Regions from separate parts of the Bradyrhizobium tunisiense genome, predicted to be linked through region 3. Evidence: predicted binding sites of a transcription regulator. Region 3 holds the regulator's gene; each other region holds the start of a gene.
The links. Region 3 encodes HrcA, which represses chaperone genes, less so after heat shock. Its sites were predicted from a motif close to GTTAGCACTCNCNNNNNGNGAGTGCTAAC; they were not measured.

Region 1: ACFDR6_RS31705 (co-chaperone GroES) is a predicted target of HrcA. The motif match lies at 1,345-1,373, and genes of this name have one in related genera.
Region 2: groES (co-chaperone GroES) is a predicted target of HrcA. The motif match lies at 5,153-5,181, and genes of this name have one in related genera.

What each region holds. Positions count from the first base shown of each region.
Region 1 covers NZ_JBHLEV010000010.1:189,638-196,980, reverse strand. The annotation lists gene ACFDR6_RS31715 (O-linked N-acetylglucosamine transferase, SPINDLY family protein) at 1-743, shown strand, start outside; gene ACFDR6_RS31710 (usg protein) at 751-1,038, opposite strand; gene ACFDR6_RS31705 (co-chaperone GroES) at 1,416-1,730, shown strand; gene groL (chaperonin GroEL) at 1,775-3,415, shown strand; gene ACFDR6_RS31695 (GIY-YIG nuclease family protein) at 3,563-3,850, shown strand; gene lepB (signal peptidase I) at 3,914-4,660, opposite strand; gene ACFDR6_RS31685 (slipin family protein) at 4,821-5,984, opposite strand; tRNA gene ACFDR6_RS31680 (tRNA-Lys) at 6,320-6,383, opposite strand; tRNA gene ACFDR6_RS31675 (tRNA-OTHER) at 6,390-6,459, opposite strand; gene ACFDR6_RS31670 (LysR family transcriptional regulator) at 6,648-7,343, opposite strand, start outside.
Region 2 covers NZ_JBHLEV010000009.1:48,057-55,399, reverse strand. The annotation lists gene ACFDR6_RS29665 (NAD(P)/FAD-dependent oxidoreductase) at 1-1,211, shown strand, start outside; gene ACFDR6_RS29660 (hypothetical protein) at 1,830-2,237, shown strand; gene groL (chaperonin GroEL) at 3,059-4,708, opposite strand; gene groES (co-chaperone GroES) at 4,796-5,110, opposite strand; gene ACFDR6_RS29645 (hypothetical protein) at 5,393-5,896, shown strand; partial or broken gene ACFDR6_RS29640 (glycoside hydrolase family 18 protein) at 6,859-7,343, shown strand, end outside.
Region 3 covers NZ_JBHLEV010000001.1:1,290,971-1,298,313, reverse strand. The annotation lists gene hemW (radical SAM family heme chaperone HemW) at 1-404, opposite strand, end outside; gene rdgB (RdgB/HAM1 family non-canonical purine NTP pyrophosphatase) at 421-1,056, opposite strand; gene rph (ribonuclease PH) at 1,068-1,781, opposite strand; gene hrcA (heat-inducible transcriptional repressor HrcA) at 1,951-3,039, shown strand; gene grpE (nucleotide exchange factor GrpE) at 3,135-3,752, shown strand; gene pncA (bifunctional nicotinamidase/pyrazinamidase) at 3,885-4,607, opposite strand; gene ACFDR6_RS06040 (hypothetical protein) at 4,773-5,714, opposite strand; gene dnaK (molecular chaperone DnaK) at 6,109-7,343, shown strand, end outside.

The sequences.
Region 1 (7,343 bases), on a different contig from region 3:
CGACGATCGATTACCTGTTCTCGGACCCCGTCGCGATTCCACTCTCGGTCCGGCATCTGTTTGCGGAGACCGTTGTCGATCTGCCGTGCTTCGTGACGCTGACGCCACTGCCGGCCGGGATCGAGCGGGCGCCGGCGCCGGCGATCGCGAACGGCTTCGTCACCTTCGGTGTCTTCAACCGCATCAGCAAGATTTCGGACGAGGCAGCAAAGGTCTGGTCCAGAATTCTCGAGCGGGTGCCGGGTTCGCGACTGCTGATCAAGGATGTCGCGCTGGACGATCAACTGGTCCGTGACAATCTGCTGGCGCGGTTTGCGGCCTGCGGAGTGCCGGCCGAACGTATCGATCTGCTCGGAGCCACCTTGCGGGGCGAACACCTGGCATCGTTCAATCGCGTCGATATCGCCCTCGACCCCTTCCCGCAGAATGGCGGCGTCAGCACGTGGGAAGCCCTGCAGATGGGCGTGCCGCTGGTGGCGAAGCTCGGCAACAGCCTGCCCAGCCGTGCGGCCGGCTCCATCCTCACCGCGCTCGGCCTGCCGGACTGGGTCACGGACAGCGATGAGGGGTATATCGACATCGCTGTTGGCCATGCCGCCGACATCGGCGAACTCGATCGCTTGCGCCGCGACCTGCATGGACAGATCGCCGCCGCGGCCGCCGGCAATCCAGTCTCATATGCGCGCGCGGTGGACGGGGCCTATCGCGCGATGTGGAAGCGCTACTGCAACGGCGGCGCCTGATCCTGTCTCAATGCAGCCGGAACACGCCATCCACGGCGCGCAGTTCGGCCGGCTTGATCAGCTTGGAATGCGCCACGGTGACCGAATGGAGGGGGCCATCGAGCTTCTCCTGCCAGAACGCCAGGAAATCCTTCAGCGCCGGGAATTTCGGAAACATGTCGTAGTTCTGCCAGACGTAGGTCTGTAGCAGCGAGGGGTGATCCGGCATCCGATAGAGAATTTGTGCCGTCGTCAGCCCGTAACCCAGCATCTGTTTCCGGAAGTCCTCGGAAACGCCCCCACTCCGCACGTCCATGCCAACCTCCTTTGCAGGAGCGCATTCAAGGGGCGGCCTGGTCGGTGTGCGCCTTACGAGCCACCCGGTACTGATGCGCTCACATGAGAGAAATGTGACGCAAACTGACAATTCATCTCAAGCCCAAAAGTTTAACAAGCTGTTGAAATTCAATGCGTTAGCAGCAGATACAGCCCCGTGCTAATACGGGCCCGGCCTCGGTTAACGATGGGAATGAGATTCTGGCAGACGACGCTATCGAGTGCTTATTTTTCTGCTACAAGCCCTTGCTCCCGCAAAAATCCTGCCTTATCTCAGCAGTGCCCGCCTGGCACTCGCTGGCGGCGACTGCTAACAATCTGAAATCATCAACCCGAGCAATTGCTTAGGAGGACTGCATGAACTTCCGTCCGCTTCACGACCGCGTCGTGGTCAAGCGCATCGACGCAGAAGAGAAGACCGCTGGCGGCATCATCATTCCCGACACTGCCAAGGAAAAGCCCTCCCAGGGCGAAATCGTCGCCGTCGGCCCGGGTGGCCGCGACGAAGCCGGCAAGCTGATCCCGATCGACCTGAAGGTCGGCGACCGCGTGCTGTTCGGCAAGTGGTCCGGCACCGAGGTCAAGATCGACAACGTCGACCTGCTGATCATGAAGGAAAGCGACATCATGGGCGTCCTCGACGTCCCCGCTTCCAAGAAGAAGGCGGCCTAAGAGCCCCTCTCTCCCTCCAGTCCAACACCTAAGGAAAAATCCACATGGCAGCCAAAGAAGTCAAATTCTCGGTTGAAGCGCGCGACAAGATGCTGCGCGGCGTCGACATTCTCGCCAACGCGGTGAAGGTCACGCTCGGTCCCAAGGGCCGCAACGTTGTCCTCGACAAGTCGTTCGGCGCTCCCCGCATCACCAAGGACGGCGTCACCGTCGCCAAGGAGATCGAGCTCGAGGACAAGTTCGAGAACATGGGCGCCCAGATGGTGCGCGAAGTCGCCTCCAAGTCCGCTGACGCGGCCGGCGACGGCACCACCACCGCCACCGTGCTGGCCCAGGCGATCGTGCGCGAAGGCGCCAAGTCGGTTGCCGCCGGCATGAACCCGATGGACCTCAAGCGCGGTATCGACCTCGCGGTCGAAGCCGTCGTTGCGGATCTCGTCAAGAACTCCAAGAAGGTCACCTCGAACGACGAGATCGCCCAGGTCGGCACCATCTCGGCGAACGGCGATGCCGAAATCGGCAAGTTCCTCTCCGACGCCATGAAGAAGGTCGGCAACGAGGGTGTCATCACCGTCGAGGAAGCGAAGTCGCTCGAGACCGAGCTCGACGTCGTCGAGGGCATGCAGTTCGACCGCGGCTACATCTCGCCCTACTTCGTCACCAACGCCGACAAGATGCGCGTTGAGATGGACGACGCCTACATCCTCATCAACGAGAAGAAGCTCTCCTCGCTGAACGAGCTGCTGCCGCTGCTCGAGGCCGTGGTGCAGACCGGCAAGCCGCTGGTCATCGTCGCCGAAGACGTCGAAGGTGAAGCTCTTGCGACCCTGGTCGTGAACCGCCTCCGTGGCGGCCTGAAGGTCGCGGCCGTCAAGGCTCCGGGCTTCGGCGATCGCCGCAAGGCCATGCTGCAGGACATCGCGATCCTGACCGGCGGCCAGGCGATCTCGGAAGATCTCGGCATCAAGCTCGAGAACGTCACGCTCAACATGCTCGGTCGCGCCAAGAAGGTGATGATCGACAAGGAGAACACCACGATCGTCAACGGCGCCGGCAAGAAGGCCGACATTGAGGCGCGCGTGGCGCAGATCAAGGCGCAGATCGAGGAAACCACCTCGGACTACGACCGTGAGAAGCTCCAGGAGCGTCTGGCCAAGCTCGCCGGCGGCGTCGCGGTGATCCGCGTCGGCGGCGCGACCGAGGTCGAGGTCAAGGAGCGCAAGGATCGCGTTGATGACGCGATGCATGCGACCCGCGCGGCCGTGGAAGAAGGCATCGTCCCGGGCGGCGGCGTCGCCCTGCTCCGTGCTTCCGAGCAGCTCAAGGGCCTGCGCACCAAGAACGACGACCAGAAGACCGGCGTCGAGATCGTGCGCAAGGCGCTGTCGGCTCCCGCTCGCCAGATCGCGATCAACGCCGGTGAAGACGGCTCGGTGATCGTCGGCAAGGTGCTGGAGAACAAGTCGTACGCTTTCGGCTTCGACTCCCAAACCGGCGAATACGGCGACCTCGTCAAGAAGGGCATCATCGACCCGACCAAGGTGGTCCGTACCGCGATCCAGAACGCAGCCTCGGTGGCCGCGCTCCTGATCACCACGGAAGCCATGGTCGCCGAGCTGCCCAAGAAGGGCGGCGCAGGTCCCGCGATGCCCCCGGGCGGCGGCATGGGCGGCATGGACTTCTGATCCAGCCGTTCAGGCAAACGACGAAATGCGAAACCCCGGCAGCGATGCCGGGGTTTTTGTTTTGCGTGCCACACGCAAAAGTAGCAAGATCGGTCATTCCGGGGCGCGACGAAGTCGCGAGCCCGGAATCCATTTCACCGCTTGCTCATGGCCTATTACGTCTATCTCCTCGCCAGCAAGAAATACGGCACGCTTTACATCGGCGTGACGAATGACATCATCCGCCGCATCCACGAACATAAGAACAAAGTCGCTGCTGGCTTCAGCAAGCGGTATTGCGTCGACAGACTGGTTTGGTTCGAGATCTACGACGATCCCGTCAATGCCATCACGCGAGAGAAGGAATTGAAGAAGTGGCGACGGGAATGGAAGGTGAGGCTTATCGAAGAGAAGAATCCTCAATGGATCGACCTGTATCCACAGATTGCGAGCTGAGCTCGCGGACCGATGGATTCCGGGCTCGGCGCTACGCGCCGCCCCGGAATGACTGAGCAACCCTCACTCCACCTTCCCCAGCCGTTCGAAATGCGGCTCGCCGTCTTCGTCGAGCGACCAGACGATCCGCGTCACCTTGCCGACCAGATTGTCCATCGGGATGAATCCGATCGACGGCATACGGCTGTCGGTGGAATTGTCGCGGTTGTCGCCGAGCACGAAGAAGTGGCCCTGCGGCACCGTGAAGACGCTGGTGTTGTCGAGGAAGCCGTTGTCGACGCAGTCGTTGGTGACGTAGGACGTGCCGCTCGGCAGCGTCTCGCGCCAGCGCTTGACCTTGACGCCGCCATCCACACCGCAGGCGTTGTCGGCGAGCCCGTATTCGAGCGCGACCCGTGTCACCGGCCGGTCGTTGAGGACAAGCCGGCCCTGCCGCATCTGGATGCGGTCGCCAGGCAGCCCGACCACACGCTTGACGTAGTCGACCGACGTGTCCTTTGGCGTCCGGAATACGACGATGTCCCCATATTCCGGCTCGGCGGCGAGGATACGGCCCGAGCCCCACGACGGCGCGAACGGCAGGGAATAGCGGCCGTAGCCATAGGCATATTTCGCGGCGAAGACGTAGTCGCCGACCATCAGCGTCGGCGCCATCGAAGTCGAGGGGATGCTGAACGGCTGGTACAGGACGAAGCGAAACAGGACCAGCGGCGACCACAGCACCGGGACCAGCAGGATCAGGACGAGGATGGCCTTCCATTCGCGCGATTGCGCCCTCGACGGCTGAACCGTTTCCGAAAGACTGGTCATGCACTTGCCCTGGTCAAGAAATCTCACCGCGAGATTACGCAACCCTCGCGCGCGTGCAATCCCGGCTTCGTGATTTTGGTCGCACGGGCGCCGTGACGCGTTCATGGCAAAGCGACGACAACGGACATGTGAAGGGCCGCCCATGGGCGGCCCTTCGGTTTTATGCGCTCTCGGGCGCCTTTAGGCGCACGAGCCGGGTCAGGAGGGCATCGAGGCCCTCGCCGCTAGAGGCATGGAGGTCGATGCGGCCGACCTTCTCGACCAGCCGCTCCAGCGACTCCAGCTCCTTGAGCCGCAGCAGCAGGGGGTTCTCCTCCATCAGGCGGGCGGTGTTCAGGAGCGACCGCGTCGCCGCGGTCTCCTCCTGCCGGCGGATCAGGTTCGCCTTCGCGACCCGCTCCGCCTCGACCACCTTGTTCACCAGCTCCCGGATCTCGCCGGGCAGGATCACATCCTTGACGCCGAGCTCGGTCACCTCCACGCCGGACTCGCCCACGCGTGCCCGCACATAGTCGCGCAGCTCCGCATCCAGCGCCGCCTTCGCGGACAGCACCTCGTCCAGCGTCCGGCCCGCGACCGCCTCGCGGATGGCGAACTGCACCAGGCGGTACAGCCACGCATCCACGTCGGGCACGGTCGCAACCGTCCGCTCGGGATCGATCACCCGACGGAACGCCGTCAGCGTCACCCGCAGGGCGATGCGATCCTTGGTCAGCATCTCCTGCGCAGTGATCTCGACCGCCTGGGGCCGCAGGTCGAGGCGCTTCACCTCGATCTTGCGGCCGACGGTCCAGAAGGCGTGCCGGCCGGGCGCGAGCCGCTCGGTGAGCCGGCCCTCGACATAGAGCAGGCCCGCCTCGTGGTTCTCGACCACCGTTTCCGACGTCACGGCCGAGCGGTTGCGCTCGATCATGGCCAGATGCCGCGCGTCGACCTTGGGATCGCCGGACACATCGATGCGCTCGACATCGATGCGGGTCGCGACCTTCCAGTAGACGCGCGCCTGCCAGGGCGTCATCAGATGCACGGGCCGGCCGTCGAGGCTGACGATGGCGACCTCGTCCGCCCCAGTCTCGACCGCCTCGAACAGCTCGGCGGCCAGATCAGGCCGCGCGGCCTTCAGCACCGCGTAGCGATCGGCGGAGAACTCCGCACGGACGACGTCGAACAGCTCGGCCTTCAGCTCGTGCAGAGGATCGAACAGCCGGTGCCGACCGGGCGCGAGCACGCGCACGAGCTGCCCGTTGCGCGTGAGCAGCGCACGCTCGCCATCCCTGACGGTCACGTTCAGCATCAGCAAATGCCAGCTCTTGTTCGAAGTCATGGCACGCCTCCTTCGTTTGCGTCCGGCCGGATGCCGGACGACAGGTTTCATCTGCAAAGGACGTGAGGACGCGGACGACGCTTCCCGGGAGATCGACGGGCCGGGGCTTGAGCCTGCATGACGACGGGCGCACGCGCGCGATCGCGCGACGTGTGTCGCGCGGTCATGCGGAGCCACCCGGCATCGACGCAAGCGGTATCTACCCGCGGCGCAAAGCCGGTCTCACAGTGTCGTTGTTCGGACGGAAAGCCTTTCGGCAAAACGGCCGGACCGCAACTGAAGCGCGCGTCCGGTCCTCGTCAGAGGAATCAGCTTCTCAGGCTGAATCGGAGCGCTGGAGCGGGATTCGAACCCGCGTCACGATGATTAAAAGTCATCTGCTCTACCACTGAGCTATCCCTTGGTTGGTACATGAGACCGGAATCGAACCGATGCCTTCGGGTCACCCCGACGCTCTCCATGAGCTACATCCTGCATCTTCATTCGGCGGAACACGAAACCGGAGACCGGCCCGCGCCAGTCGGGATCTCAGAGAGCCCGAACCCATGGCCTAGCGAAGGAGCGGGCTAATAGACGAAGCACGTTCGGGGTGCAAGAGGGTTCTCGAAGATTTGTTGCCGCGCATCGCGCAGTGTGACGCGATGATCACAACGCGCCGCGGCGTCAAAGACGCGGCGTGACCTGGAAGCAGGCCCGCACCCAGTCGATCGTCACGCGTGTCGCGGCGTCGCGCTTGAGGTGATTTTGCACGAGCAGCCAGACGTCGCGCCGTTTCGGCAGGAGTGTGGCGCGCAGGCTGCGGTCGGCGAGCAAGCCTTCGCAGCTGTGCTCGGGCAGCACGCCGACGGCCTGATGCGACTGGATCATCGTCCTGATGATGCGGACATTGTCGGTGATGCAGCGCACGTTCTTCAGCCGCTTCGCCCGCAGGAACTGCGCTTCGGGAATGGTATCGAGCTCGTCCGGATAGACGCAGGCGACCGGGTCGCTGGAGCGATCTGCGGGCTCGAAGAAATACAGCCTGACATCGCCGAGCTTGGAGATCGTGAAGTCGCCCTTCTCCGGCTTGCGCAGGCGAATGGCGAGGTCGGCCTGCCAGCGCGAGAACTTGACGTTGCCGCTGGAGGTGAGGAATTGCAGGGTGAGGCCCGGATGATCGCGCAGGAAGCTGCCTGCCCGCGGCGCCAGCAATTCCTCGGCGACCGCGTTGGTCGAGGCGATGCGCAGGCGGCCGACCGGGCCCACCTCGCTCTCCTTGATGCGGTCGATCGCCGCGACATGGGCAGCCATCGCGCCGACATGCTCGAGCACGACTTCGCAATGGCGTGTCGGCCGCCGCAGCCCGTCCACCGCGTCGAA
Region 2 (7,343 bases), on a different contig from region 3:
CCGGCGAGATTGACGTCGATATCCTCGTCATCGGTGGCGGATATACCGGGCTTTCGTCCGCTCTCCACCTTGCAGAAGGAGGAGCGCGCGTCGCGGTCCTCGAGGCGTCTGAAATCGGCTTCGGCGGCTCCGGACGCAATGTTGGTCTCGTGAACGCCGGTATGTGGGTCATGCCGGACACTCTCGTAGCGACGCTGGGACAAACCCTTGGGGAGCGCCTGATCGATCTGCTCGGCCATGGGCCGCGACGGGTGTTCGATCTTATCGCGCAACATGGCATTGAATGCGAACAGGAGCCCACGGGCACGTTGCACTGTGCAGTCGGACGCAGGGGATTGGAAGAAATCGAGGCTCGTGCTGAACAATGGCAGCGACGTGGTGCGCCGGTCGAGATTCTCGATGCCGAGGAGACGCGCCGGAGGATCGGTGGTGGCGACTACGCCGGTGCACTGCTGGATAGACGCGCTGGCACAATTCAGCCGCTGGCCTATGTTCGTGGTTTGGCTCGTGCCGCGCTTGCTGCGGGCGCGAAAATATTCACTCAGAGTGCCGCTCTCACCGCCAGCGACGGCGGCTCGCGCTGGAAGGTCAACACGGCAGCCGGATCTGTGCGTGCAGATTGGGTGATTGTTGCCACCGATGCCTACGCGCGAGGACCCTGGTCGCAGGTCCGGCAGGAGCAGATCGAACTGCCTTACTTCAACTTTGCGACCCAGCCTCTCTCGGATAATTTGAGAGCATCGATCCTGCCTGAACGTCAGGGAGCCTGGGATACGAAACAGGTGCTCAGTTCATTTCGCTTCGATCGTGCAGGTCGGCTGGTTTATGGCAGCATCGGTGCTCTCGAGCGGAGCAGTGCAGCAGTGCACAGGGCGTGGGCCATCCGCTCGCTGGGCAAGCTGTTTCCTCAGCTCGCCGACATCGAATTCGAGGCCGGTTGGTTCGGGACGATCGGTATGACCTCCGACAACCTACCCCGCTTTCACAAGTTGGACCGCAACGTAATCGGGTTCAATGGATACAACGGCCGCGGAATTGCGCCAGGCACTATGTTCGGCGGCGTGCTCGCGTCCTATGTGCTGGGGCACGTTGCGGACCAAGACCTTCCGCTTCCGATCACACCGGTGGAGGAGCCGCGCTTCCGCGACACGCGAGAGGCGCTCTATCGCATCGGGGCGCATCTCGTTCATTTGACCGAAGCCCGGCTCTGATCCGTCAGCTCTCGGTAGTCCGCGAGCTCCACGCAAGGCACATGCTGGCTTCTCGCCGACATATTGCAATTCCGCCGGGCTCGGAGAGAGCTATTGCCAAGCTCGCTCGATCGCTGACGTCAGATGCCGATAAATGGTCGAACTCCCGACACCGTTCTCAACGTGCTCCCCAGTCTGAAAGAAGGAACCGAGCCGACGCCCGTCGCGATCTCCGCAACAATCAAGCGGATCAGCGATGTTTTCTCCCTCGATGAAACTGGACGTCGGCTTTGCTATCAGTGAATCCGTGGTCACGCGCCGTGGATTTGTCGCAGATCGGCACGCTTTGGACAAGCGCAATGCGAGACGCGCTCGGCTTGAGCATGAATTCCAGGCGGCCCTTGCGACGCTGACAGCGCATGGTGCGAATCTTTGTAAGTTTGTCAGCTTTGCTACCATTGTTCGTGAGATGACGCTCCGCACACTGATGCGAAGGGTCTGTAGATCCAGTTTTCGTCGCCGGCACACGGCTTGCTTCGGTCGGCACACCATCACCAAATCCAGGGCTTGGTGATGCAGGGGCGGACCGGACGCATCACCTGCGTTTGAGTCCGTCCCGTCGATCTGCTGCGAGGCGACATGAAACAGCCGCCGGAAGAACGACGCAACAATCAGGGAGTGACATGGAAATCGTCTTGGGACTTTGCGCCGGGCTCGTTTTCACCGGCATCCTGGTTGCATGCTACTGGGCAGTGCGGTGACAAGGAGCCGCAATGCGTGTCTTTGATATTGAATTTGATTGAACCTGACCCGCGCCCTAGCCTCCTGAAGCGAGCCCTGTCGCACGGCTGGCAAGCCTTTGGGCTCGTCAGCAATAATCGTTGGTATCGTCTTCCGAATAGGACGCTGCAAGGCGGCTTTCCCGACGATTCTGTTGCGGAGGCTGCATTTGAAGGACCCGCGCGCAGCCAAGCGCGAAAGATGCCCCGTCACCGCTATCAAGTCGATCATGGCGTACGTTTCCGCCCCGCTGATTCCGACGAGTGATGAGACGCGACAATGTGATGATCCGCTCGGCTTTAGCTGTTCCGCCTAGCTTTGGTCAACGCTGGATTGGAAATCATAGGACCGACGCTGCCCACGGGCATAGCAGGCCAATGTTACCCGGACTGGCCAGTCTTGCTGCTCGCGTCGATTCGCTGCCGCGGATCGCACGAGCGCGGCTAATGGAACGAGATGTCGCATCTCAGTCAGCCGCACGAGCTCTGTGCCGCAATTTGCTATGCAGACGTGCTCATTGCTTCAAAGAAGTAAACCATTGGGGGCCATATGAGTTGCGAGCTGACGGGAGTGTCCGATGCCCCGACGATCGGTCGTGGCGTATCAGTTCTCCTTGGCAACTATGGCCGCGATCGAGGACATCCCGATGTCCGGAGCAGCCTGCCGAGTAGGCTCCGAACGGACAACGTGGAGAGGCGACTTGCATGGAACGGTACACGGTCTACATGGTCAGACACGACGGGCATCTCGTAGGCTTTGTCGAGTTTATCTGTTCGGACGAAGGGACCGCCACGGAGCGGGTGCGGAAGCTTGCAAGCGACCACGCGGTTGAGCTTTGGCAGAACGATCGTAGGATCGCAGCATATGAAGGACGCCGGTGGCTCTGCGAAAAGGAGATCGATTGAGATGAGCACGCGACGAAATTATTCGATGTAGGGAGCTGGCCGCCCGCCGCAGAATCGGCAGATGTTCGATATAGCCAAGCTGGTTGATCTCCGCAGAGTTGTCGAACATGCTCGGCGCACAAACAAAAACCCCGGCATCGCTGCCGGGGTTTCGCATTCCGCGGTTCGCCTGAGTGGCCAGACTCAGAAGTCCATGCCGCCCATGCCACCCATGCCGCCGCCCGGGGGCATGGCGGGGCCAGCGCCGCCCTTCTTGGGCAGCTCGGCGACCATGGCTTCCGTGGTGATCAGCAGCGCTGCAACCGACGCTGCGTTCTGGATCGCGGTGCGCACGACCTTCGTCGGGTCGATGATGCCCTTGGTGACGAGGTTGCCGTACTCGCCGGTCTGCGAGTCGAAGCCATAGGCGTATTGATCCTTCTCGAGGATCTTGCCGACGATCACCGAGCCGTCTTCACCGGCGTTGATCGCGATCTGGCGAGCGGGCGCGGACAGCGCCTTGCGCACGATCTCGACGCCGGTCTTTTGGTCGTCGTTCTTGGTGCGCAGGCCCTTGAGCTGCTCGGAGGCACGGAGCAGGGCGACGCCGCCGCCCGGGACGATGCCTTCCTCGACCGCAGCGCGGGTCGCATGCATCGCGTCATCAACGCGATCCTTGCGCTCCTTCACCTCGACCTCGGTCGCGCCGCCGACGCGGATCACCGCGACGCCGCCCGCGAGTTTGGCGAGACGCTCCTGGAGCTTCTCACGGTCGTAGTCCGAGGTGGTCTCCTCGATCTGCGCCTTGATCTGGGCCACGCGCGCCTCGATGTCGGCCTTCTTGCCGGCGCCGCTGACAATCGTGGTATTCTCCTTGTCGATCATCACCTTCTTGGCGCGACCGAGCATGTTGAGCGTGACGTTCTCGAGCTTGATGCCGAGGTCTTCAGAGATCGCTTGGCCGCCGGTCAGGATCGCGATGTCCTGCAGCATGGCCTTGCGGCGATCGCCGAAGCCCGGAGCCTTCACGGCCGCGACCTTCAGGCCACCGCGCAGACGGTTCACGACGAGGGTGGCGAGCGCTTCGCCTTCGACGTCTTCCGCGATAATCACAAGCGGCTTGCCGCTCTGCACCACGGCTTCCAACAAGGGAAGCAATTCATTCAACTGAGATAGCTTTTTCTCATTGATCAGGACGTAGGCATCTTCCATTTCAACGCGCATCTTGTCGGCGTTGGTGACGAAGTAGGGCGAGATGTAGCCGCGGTCGAACTGCATGCCCTCGACAACTTCGAGTTCGGTCTCGAGCGACTTGGCTTCCTCGACGGTGATGACACCCTCGTTGCCGACCTTCTTCATGGCGTCGGAGAGGAACTTGCCGATCTCCGCATCGCCATTGGCCGAAATGGTGCCGACCTGGGCGATCTCGTCGTTCGAGGTGACCTTCTTGGAGTTCTTCTGCAGGTCCGCCACGACCGCGTCTACGGCGAGATCGATACCGCGCTTCAGGTCCATCGGGTTCATGCCGGCGGCGACCGCCTTGGCGCCTTCACGGACGATCGCGGCCGCGAGAACGGTTGCGGTGGTGGTGCCGTCGCCGGCCGCGTCAGCGGATTTGGAGGCGACTTCGCGCACCATCTGGGCGCCCATGTTCTCGAACTTATCGTCGAGCTCGATGTCCTTGGCGACGGTGACGCCGTCCTTGGTGATGCGCGGTGCGCCGAACGACTTGTCGAGCACGACGTTGCGGCCCTTCGGACCGAGCGTGACCTTCACCGCGTTGTTGAGGATGTCGACGCCGCGCAGCATGCGGTCGCGGGCGTCGACGCCGAATTTGACTTCTTTGGCTGACATATTGGTTTCCCTGAGTTGATTGGTCTCATCTCACTCTTGAGGCGCCCGGCAGGCGCTCCTCAGGGGTGAGCGGTACGAGCAGTTGGATTAGGCGGCCTTCTTCTTGGCCGACGCATCGGTGAGAACGCCCATGATGTCGCTCTCCTTCATGATCAACAGCTCCTGCCCGTCGATCTTGACCTCGGTCCCCGACCACTTGCCGAACAGCACGCGATCGCCGACCTCGACGTCGATCGGGATCAGCTTGCCGCTCTCGTCGCGGCCGCCCGGGCCGACGGCGACGACTTCGCCCTGGGACGGCTTTTCCTTGGCCGTGTCGGGAATAATGATGCCGCCGGCGGTCTTCTCTTCTGCGTCGATGCGCTTGACCACGACGCGGTCGTGAAGCGGACGGAATTTCATGCAGTCCTCCTAAGCAATTGCTTGGGTTGGTGATTTCAGGTTCTTAGCAGTCGATGCCCGCGAGTGCCAATGCAGGCGGAGCTCAAGTGGGGCTGGTCTTTTCGGGAAGCAAGGGCTCCTCGTAGAAAAAAGGCGCTGAGGTATTCGCCGGCTGTTCGGGGTCATACCAGCGAATGATCGGACCGGCGATCTGCCTTTGGTGCCTAGGATTTTCCTCACTATCCCGCGCGGACGCGAACTCGTGATGGCACGCTGGGGCGTGCCGAGCTCGTGGCGGGTTCTGTGGACGCCACCAAGAAGCTGGAAGCAAAGGGCAGGCCAGTCGACTTCCAGCAGCTGCTGAGAATGAGCTCGATGGCGGCACGACCAACGTCCGGTAGTGAGAGCGCGCACTGGAAGCGCTGGCTCGATCCGCAGACCTGCTGCCTGGTGCCGTTCACCTCGTTCTCCGAGGAGGACACCATCGATGGCAAGAAGGTGTCGGTCCGGTTCGCTCCCGACGAGAGCCGGCCTGTTCTCGACGATGGAGTTGCGGCCGGCAAGACGGAATGCATTTCCGCCAACGTCGCTGTGAGGCGTGCCGAGGCATTGTCCCGCAAGCCCGGGGTCATGGGCGCAGTCGCCTTCTCGGGGACCGAAGGACCCATCGCGCGGCGACTTCGGCGACGCCAAGGTGATCCGCACATGCGGCGACGTACCCGAAGATCTGAGCACGCTGATCGTCCCGACGTCGCCACACCCCGGCGGTGGCATCAGAGCGGAATTCGCCTGCGGACTCGCATTTGAGGCATCGCCACATCGTGGCTCCCTGCTATCACGATTTGCGGCCCAGTCATGGACTTCCTGCAACAAGGGCAGACGCGAATGATGCTGGAACGTGGCTGGGCGACACGAAGAAGGCGAGAGATCAACTGAGAGGATCCGCCGGATGCTCGGCGAAACCAGATGAACCGGGCAACCTCGAACCCGATTCTGCAGGCTCCTCCGCGGCGAGCCTTTCGACTTGGTCGACGAACTCGGACCGGGTGCGTTGATCGCGTATCCGGAGAAAAGCGCGGATAAGCCTAAGTCCCTGCAGATCGCTTCGCGTTGAAGACGCGTTGTCGTTCATTTTCGAGCTCCCTGGCTTTCTGTAGGTGAGTCAAGTCGCAAGTGCAAGAATGATCCGTATCACGCATCGGTTGCAACTTAAATCCTACCAAAAAGGAGGGGTTCCGCTCGGGCCTGAACGCCGGTTCACAGGGAAGCCCGTGGGGGTAGCATGCGTGCCACAGTTTGCCTTCATAGCCTCCCATCCTGGTGCATCAGCGACGAGAGCGGCCGTAGCTGCGGCCCATACGTTCCAATACACCAATCTACTTGTGCGCCTTTCGACAAATTCGGATGGGACAACGCGGCGGATGCTAGCCACAAAATGTCGGAAGCCAGCCGCAGAACAGCTCTTAGAACTTCCATACTTCGTCTTAGACGAGCCTTTCTCCACCGCATTCAATTCGTCGTATTCTCGCCATTCGAGAGCCGAACCCGTCGCGCAGCAAATACAGCTCTCGATGAAGATGCCGCCATGAAGTCGTAGCGATCAGGTGAAACGAAGGGAGCCACGCATATCGAAGGCTCGCTGAGGCGATCGCGTTATCGGTTGGCGCAGGTAAAATCAGACAGAGAGCATAAGGCCGTAATCCGTGGCAATTAATCGTCGAAACTTCGCTGCAGCCGGGTTTTCTACGCTCGTGTGCGGATACGCACTGATGCAGCCGGGACGGGCCACGCCGCCCAGGAGGCCAGTGGTCGCCGGCTATGTCGCCCCGTGGAAAGCCCGGACGGGCGGTCCAAACATCAAGACGATCCCGGCTCGCGAGCTGACCCACTTGATGTACGCGTTCGGAACCGTTTCGGCAGAAGGACTGGCTGGACTTTCGGATCGTTGCCTCGACGCAGGAGCCTGCGACGGAACCGCGCCGTCGATCCCGTTCGGCGGCAGTTTCGCCCAACTCGCCGAATTGAAGCGGAGCAGTCCGGAGCTCCGCATCCTGATTTCGTTGGGCGGCTGGAGCGGGTCGAAATATTTCTCGGCCGCCGCTGCCACGCCGATGTCGCGCGCGCGGTTCGCACAATCCGTTATCGAGGCGTTCTTTCGACCCTATCCGGGTCTGTTCGATGGTGTGGATGTCGATTGGGAGTTTCCTGTCTCAGGAGGACGTCCAGGGAATCTCGCGCGCCTCGAAGACCGTAC
Region 3 (7,343 bases):
CCGAGCGAGACGCGGTTGACGCCGGCGCTGCGATAGCCGGCGAAGCGCGTGGCTTCGACGCTGGTCGGGTTCGCCTCCAGCGTGACTTCGACGTCGCCTGCGACGGTCCAATGCTCGCCGATCGCGTCGAGCACGGCGCCGACGGTTGCAGGCTGCATCAGGGACGGCGTTCCGCCGCCGAGGAAGATCGAGGTGACCTCGCGGCCCGGCGAACGCTGCGCGGTCGTCTCGATCTCACGTGCAAAGGCGGCGGCGAAGCGCGCCTCGTCGATCGCGGCGTGGCGGACGTGGCTGTTGAAGTCGCAATAGGGACATTTCGACAGGCAGAACGGCCAGTGCACGTAGACGCCGAAAGCTTCGGATACTTGTTTTGACGCGTTTTCCTGGCGCGAACCGGTATCCACTTCGCTCGAAAACGCTCTATCGCGGCTCAAGGCAGATCTCCGCCAGTTTCACGAAGGCGCGGGCGCGGTGCGACAGGCCGAGCCCAAGCGGCGGCAGCCCATGCTTCTCGATGCTTTCCATCTCGCCGAACGTGCGGTTGTGGCCGTCGGGCAAAAACATCGGATCGTAGCCGAAGCCGGCAGTCCCGCGCGGCGGCCACACCAACGTGCCGTCGACGCGCGCCTCGACCTCTTCGAGATGATCGTCCGGCCAGGCGACGCAGAGCGCGGAGACGAAATGCGCTCGTCGGTGGTCGGGCGTGGTGGCGCCGCGCTCCTGCAGCAGCCGCTCGATCTGCGCCATCGCCGCGTTGAAGTCCTTGCTCGGACCAGCCCAGCGCGCGCTGTAGATGCCGGGCGCGCCGTCCAGCGCGTCGACGACGATGCCGGAATCGTCGGCGAAGGCGGGAAGCTTGGTCGCCTGCGCCGCCGCGATCGCCTTGATCGCCGCGTTGCTGCGGAAATCGCCGCCGGTTTCGTCCGGCTCGCCGAGGCCGAGCTCGCCGGCCGACACCGCCGCGATGCCGTACGGCGCAAGCAGCTCCCGCATCTCGGCGAGCTTGCCGGGATTGTGGGTCGCGATGACGAGCTTGTCCGTGATTCGGCGGTGCATGGGCCTATTGACTACGCCACAGCCAGTTTCTGCAAGTCCACCAGACGCGCGATGCCCTTCTGGGCCAGCGCCATCAACTTCAGGAACTCGTCCTGGGTGAACGGCTCGCGTTCCGCCGTGCCCTGCACCTCGACGATGCGGCCGTCGCCGGTCAAGACGAAATTGGCGTCGGTCTGGGCTTCCGAGTCCTCGGCGTAGTCGAGATCGAGCACCGGCGTGCCGTTGTAGATGCCGCAGGAGATCGCAGCGACGTTGTCGCGCATCACATTGGCCTTGATCATGTTGCGCGCCTTCATCCAGTTGATGCAATCGGCGAGCGCGACCCAGGCACCGGTGATCGAGGCCGTGCGGGTGCCGCCGTCGGCCTGGAGCACGTCGCAATCGACCGTGATCTGGCGCTCACCGAGCGCTTCGAGGTCGACGATGGTGCGAAGCGAGCGGCCGATCAGGCGCTGGATCTCGACGGTGCGGCCGCTTTGCTTGCCGGCGGAGGCCTCGCGACGGGTGCGTTCCGAGGTCGCGCGCGGCAGCATGCCGTATTCGGCGGTGACCCAGCCACGGCCCTGGCCCTTCAGCCAGGGCGGCAGGCGCTCTTCCAGCGTGGCGGTGACCAGCACATGGGTATCGCCGAATTTCACGAGGCAGGAGCCTTCCGCGTATTTGACCACGCCGCGCTCCAGTGTCACGGGGCGCAGTTCGTCGGGCGCACGGCGGCTTGGCCGCATGGGAAATCCTCCAAAACTCGCAGGTGTAGGGCTGTTCGCGGTGCTTGTAGGGGGGGTGAGGGTGGGCGGCAAGGTTTTTTCACCCCCCGATTTCGTGGCCGCGAACGCCACGCTTGTCAGAAGCGCCCGGGATAGACAAATTACGTGTATCTGAGAGGAGTTACTGTTTGTGACCCATCACGATCCGATCCATCTGATCGCGCCGCGCGCAGGCCTTGCCCAGCTCAACGAGCGTTCCCGCGACATCTTTCGGCAAATTGTCGAGAGCTATCTCGCGACCGGCGAGCCCGTGGGATCACGTAATATCTCGCGCCTCATCGCGATGCCGCTGTCGCCGGCCTCGGTTCGCAACGTCATGGCCGACCTGGAACAGCTCGGCCTGATCTACGCGCCTCATACCTCTGCCGGCCGGTTGCCGACGGAACTGGGCTTGCGCTTTTTCGTCGATGCCCTGATGCAAGTGGGCGACCTCAATGAGGCCGAGCGCCAGTCGATCCAGAGCCAGCTCACATCCGTCGGCCAGGCGCATTCGGTCGAGGCGGCGCTGGACCAGGCCCTGACGCGGCTGTCCGGACTCACGCGGGCGGCGGCTGTGGTGCTGACGCCAAAATCCAATGCGCGGCTCAAACACATCGAATTCGTCCGTCTGGAACCGGAGAAGGCCCTGGTCATCCTGGTCGGCGAGGACGGCCAGGTCGAAAACCGCGTGCTGTCGCTACCGCCCGGAGTTCCCTCCTCGGCGATCACCGAGGCCGGGAATTTCCTCAATGCACGCATCCGCGGCCGCACTCTGGCCGAGGCCCGGCTCGAGCTCGAGACGGCACTCGGGGAAGCCCGCGCCGAACTCGATCAGCTGACGCAGAAGGTGATCTCGGCCGGAATCGCAAGCTGGTCCGGCGGCGAGAACGAGGACCGCCAGCTCATCGTCCGCGGCCACGCCAATCTGCTGGAAGATCTGCACGCGCTGGAGGATCTGGAGCGGGTGCGTCTTTTGTTCGACGATCTCGAGACCAAGCGCGGCGTCATCGACCTCCTGGGCCGGGCCGAGACTGCGGAAGGCGTGCGCATCTTCATCGGCAGCGAGAACAAGCTGTTTTCGCTGTCAGGCTCCTCCACCATCATCTCGCCCTATCGGGATGCCGCCGGCCACATCGTCGGCGTCCTGGGCGTGATCGGCCCGACGCGGCTGAATTATGCCCGTGTGATCCCGACCGTGGATTATGCCGCCCGCATCGTCAGCCGCCTTTTGGGCGGCTGACAGGCGTTTCCGCCGATCACGGGCGCTTGATTTTCGCGCGCTCAGGCACGATATCCGGGCCAACAATCCTGGAAACGAGTTCGAGATTAGAGCCGATGACCGATCGAGACCGGCAACCCGAAGACACGACCGCGCCGACGCCTGAGCCCGTGGTGTCAAAGCCCTACATCATGCCCGACGATCCCGAGCCCGGCTCGGTCGAAACGTTGCAGAAGGAAGCCACCGAAGCGCGCGACCGCATGCTGCGGACGCTGGCCGAGATGGAGAATCTGCGCAAGCGCACCGCCAAGGAGGTCGCCGACGCCCGCCTCTATGGCATCACCGGCTTTGCCCGCGACGTGCTCGATATCGCCGACAATCTCCAGCGCGCGCTCGATGCCGTCCCGGCCGAGGCCCGCGCCACGGCCGATCCCGGTCTGACCTCGCTGATCGAGGGCGTCGAGCTCACCGAGCGGTCCCTGCTCAACGCTCTGGAAAAGCACGGCGTGAAGAAGCTCGATCCGCAGGGCCAGAAGTTCGACCCGAACTTCCACCAGGCGATGTACGAAGTCCCCGATCCGTCGGTGCCGTCGGGCACCGTGGTCCAGATCATGCAGGCCGGCTATACCATCGGCGAGCGCGTGCTGCGCCCGGCTTTGGTCGGTGTCGCCAAGGGCGGCGCGAAGGCAGCGCCGGCGGCGAACAACAACGAGTCCAGCGACGCGCCGAACTGAGTTTGGTTGTCATTCCGGGGCGCGACGTAGTCGCGAGCCCGGAATCCATCGCGCAGCGGAGACAACCGTCTAATGGATTCCGGGCTCGCGCTGACGCGCGCCCCGGAATGACGGGAGGATAGAGCGCGTCGCCTACGCGCTCACCGCGATATCCGCCGACTGAATCCGCTTGACGCCGGCCTTGGCCATATCGGCCCAGGCCTTTGCCAGCGAACCCTGCGTGTCGATGCCGCGGCAGGCGTCTTCCACCACATAAACCTCGAAGCCTGCCTTGCGCCCATCGAGCGCGGTCCAGGCAACGCAGAAGTCCGTCGCCAAACCCGCCACGAAAACGCGCTTGATCTTGCGCCCCTTGAGATATCCGGCAAGTCCGGTCGAGGTCTTGCCGTCGGCTTCGAGAAAGGCCGAATAGCTGTCGACGTTCTTGTGAAAGCCCTTGCGGATGATGAGCTCGGCGTGCGGGATCGCAAGGTCCTTCGACAGCGCGGCTCCCTCGGTGCCCTGCACGCAATGGTCCGGCCACAGCACCTGCTTGCCGTAGGGAAGGTCGACGGTCTCGAACGGCTTCTTGCCCGAATGCACCGATGCGAACGAGACGTGGCCCGGCGTGTGCCAGTCCTGCGTCATCACCACATTCGCAAACGCTTTCGAGATCTTGTTGATGATGGGGACCACCTGCTCGCCCTCTTTCACCGCGAGACTGCCGCCGGGCAGGAAGCAGTTCTGCACGTCGATCACGAGCAGGGCGGAGGTCTCGTCAGGCTTGATCGGCGCCGCTGCAAAGAGTGCGGTCGGCGCGAGGCTCGCCAGCGCCGTCGTTCCGAGCATTGCGAAGACTTGTCGTCGGTCCAGCATCATTCGCCTCCCTTGGGATGATCCAACGGAAGCGAAGCCTAGTTCCGTTCGTATACGAACAGAAGCCCGAAAATGCAGCCGTCCTGGTGAGGGGTTGGGCTGCCGGCCCCAAAACTCACTGTCGTCCCTGCATGCGCAGGAACGACACCGCGTATGCCGAACGATTCAGCCCTTCGGCTGGATGCCGTCGCGCACGGCGCGGAAGCGGGTGAAGGCGGGCTGCCACTGGTCCCGCGGGGCGCTGGCGATGATGCGCAGCGAGGCGCCGCCGCTCGAGAAGCGGATCCACTGCACCACGGTCACCGGGACTTTGTCCTTGCCGCTGACGCCGTCGATCCGGGTCTCGAAGCCTTGCTGGCCATTGATGCGGATCGGCTCGGACATGGTGACGCGCGATTCGCGCACGCCGGGGATCTGAAGCGCCGCCTCCTGGGCGAAGCGGGCGCGGTCGCCCGCGGCTTGCGGGGTGGCGCCGATCAGGCCGAGGATCATGAACGGCTTCGCCTCATAGCCGGTGCTCTCGTCGCCGTCGGCCAGGATGATGCTCGAGCCCGGCGCCAGCGTGCGGATGTCCTTGAAGTCGGCGAGATCGGTGATCTTGAACGGCATCAGCGCGATCTGCTCCTCGGCCGAGACCCGCTTGCGGGTGACGGCGGTCGCAAACATCTGCCGCACCGCTTCATCCGTGTAGATCTTGGTCGCATTCTCCGGGATCTGCACCGCGACATAACCCGAGAAGCCGGCGCCCGGCACGATCATCGAATAGCGCTTCACCAGGGTGTCGCCGGCCTTGCCGCTTTCGGTGGTGAAATAGGCGAGGCCCGCGGGAGTCTCGACCTTGTCCTGCTTGACGCCATTCGCCCCCGCCGGATTGGAGTTGAAGGCGCTCACGACCTCGCCATAGGCCGCCGGCGGCAGCTCGGTGATCAGCACCTTGACGCCGCCGTCCTCGCTCTCGAAGCCCGGAAAGGTTTTTGCGGTGTTGAGGCCGACCAACGGCACCATGCCCAGGCGCAAGCCGGGCGGAAACACGGCGTCGGCGGCAAGGGCCGGAAACGCGGAGGTAATGAAGAGGGCGAGCGCGGCGAGGGGACGGGTCAGCTTCATGGGCACTCTGATTGGTTCACATTGAGGCCGTTCGATGGTCGGACACCGGGCCGCTTTGTCGCGCGAAGCAGCCGTGGCGGCTGCCCGGCCGGTCCGCCTTTTACCGGGTTTGGGCGTGCTGTAACAGGGCGAGGATCGGCCGCGGCAGCGGGGCTTGCCGAGGCTTGAACCTGTTAATAATTCCTCACCCGCAAGGGCGGTGAAGCCCGGATATGATCTTCCAAAACCCAATGTTTTCGCGGCAGAAACCCGACTTCGGTCCTTGCGGGCCCCTCCCCCCCTCCTATATGAGCCTCAATCATCGCAATATCGCGGATGTTTGATCTTAGGGGGTTTCGGTTTGGGTGCCTTCTGGGCCCAGCCAACCTGCTGCAAAAAGAAGGATATCGGGACCATGGGAAAGGTCATTGGGATCGACCTCGGCACCACGAATTCGTGCGTCGCCGTGATGGATGGCAAGAACGCCAAAGTCATCGAGAATTCCGAAGGCATGCGCACGACGCCTTCGATCGTCGCCGTCACGGACGACGGTGAGCGCCTCGTCGGCCAGCCGGCCAAGCGTCAGGCTGTCACCAATCCCGAGCGCACCTTCTTCGCAGTGAAGCGCCTCATCGGCCGCCGCTACGACGACCCGATGGTCGAGAAGGACAAGAAGCTCGTTCCCTACAAGATCGTGAAGGCTTCCAACGGCGACGCCTGGGTCGAGGCCGACGGCCAGACCTACTCGCCCTCGCAGGTGTCGGCGTTCATCTTACAGAAGATGAAGGAGACCGCGGAAGCCCATCTCGGCCAGAAGGTCGACCAGGCCGTCATCACCGTTCCTGCCTACTTCAACGACGCCCAGCGTCAGGCGACCAAGGACGCCGGCAAGATCGCGGGCCTCGAGGTGCTGCGCATCATCAACGAGCCGACCGCGGCTGCGCTCGCCTATGGCCTCGACAAGACCAAGACCGGCACCATCGCGGTGTACGATCTCGGCGGCGGCACGTTCGATATTTCGATCCTCGAGATCGGCGACGGCGTATTCGAGGTGAAGTCGACCAACGGCGACACCTTCCTCGGCGGCGAGGACTTCGACATGCGCCTGGTCGGCTATCTCGCCGACGAATTCCAGAAGGAGCAGGGCATCAACCTGCGCAACGACAAGCTCGCGTTGCAGCGCCTGAAGGAAGCCGCTGAAAAAGCCAAGATCGAACTGTCGTCGACGACGCAGACCGAGATCAACCTGCCCTTCATCACCGCGGACCAGACCGGCCCGAAGCATCTGACGATGAAGCTCACCCGCGCCAAGTTCGAGGCGCTGGTCGACGACCTCGTCCAGAAGACCGTCGAGCCCTGCCGCAAGGCGCTCAAGGATGCCGGCGTCACCGCCGGTGAGATCGGCGAAGTGGTTCTGGTCGGCGGCATGTCGCGCATGCCGAAGGTCCAGGAAGTCGTGAAGCAGCTGTTCGGCAAGGAGCCGCACAAGGGCGTCAACCCGGACGAAGTCGTGGCGATCGGCGCCGCGATCCAGGCCGGCGTGCTCCAGGGCGACGTCAAGGACGTGCTTCTGCTCGACGTGACGCCGCTGTCGCTGGGCATCGAGACGCTGGGCGGCGTGTTCACCCGCATCATCGACCGCAACACCAC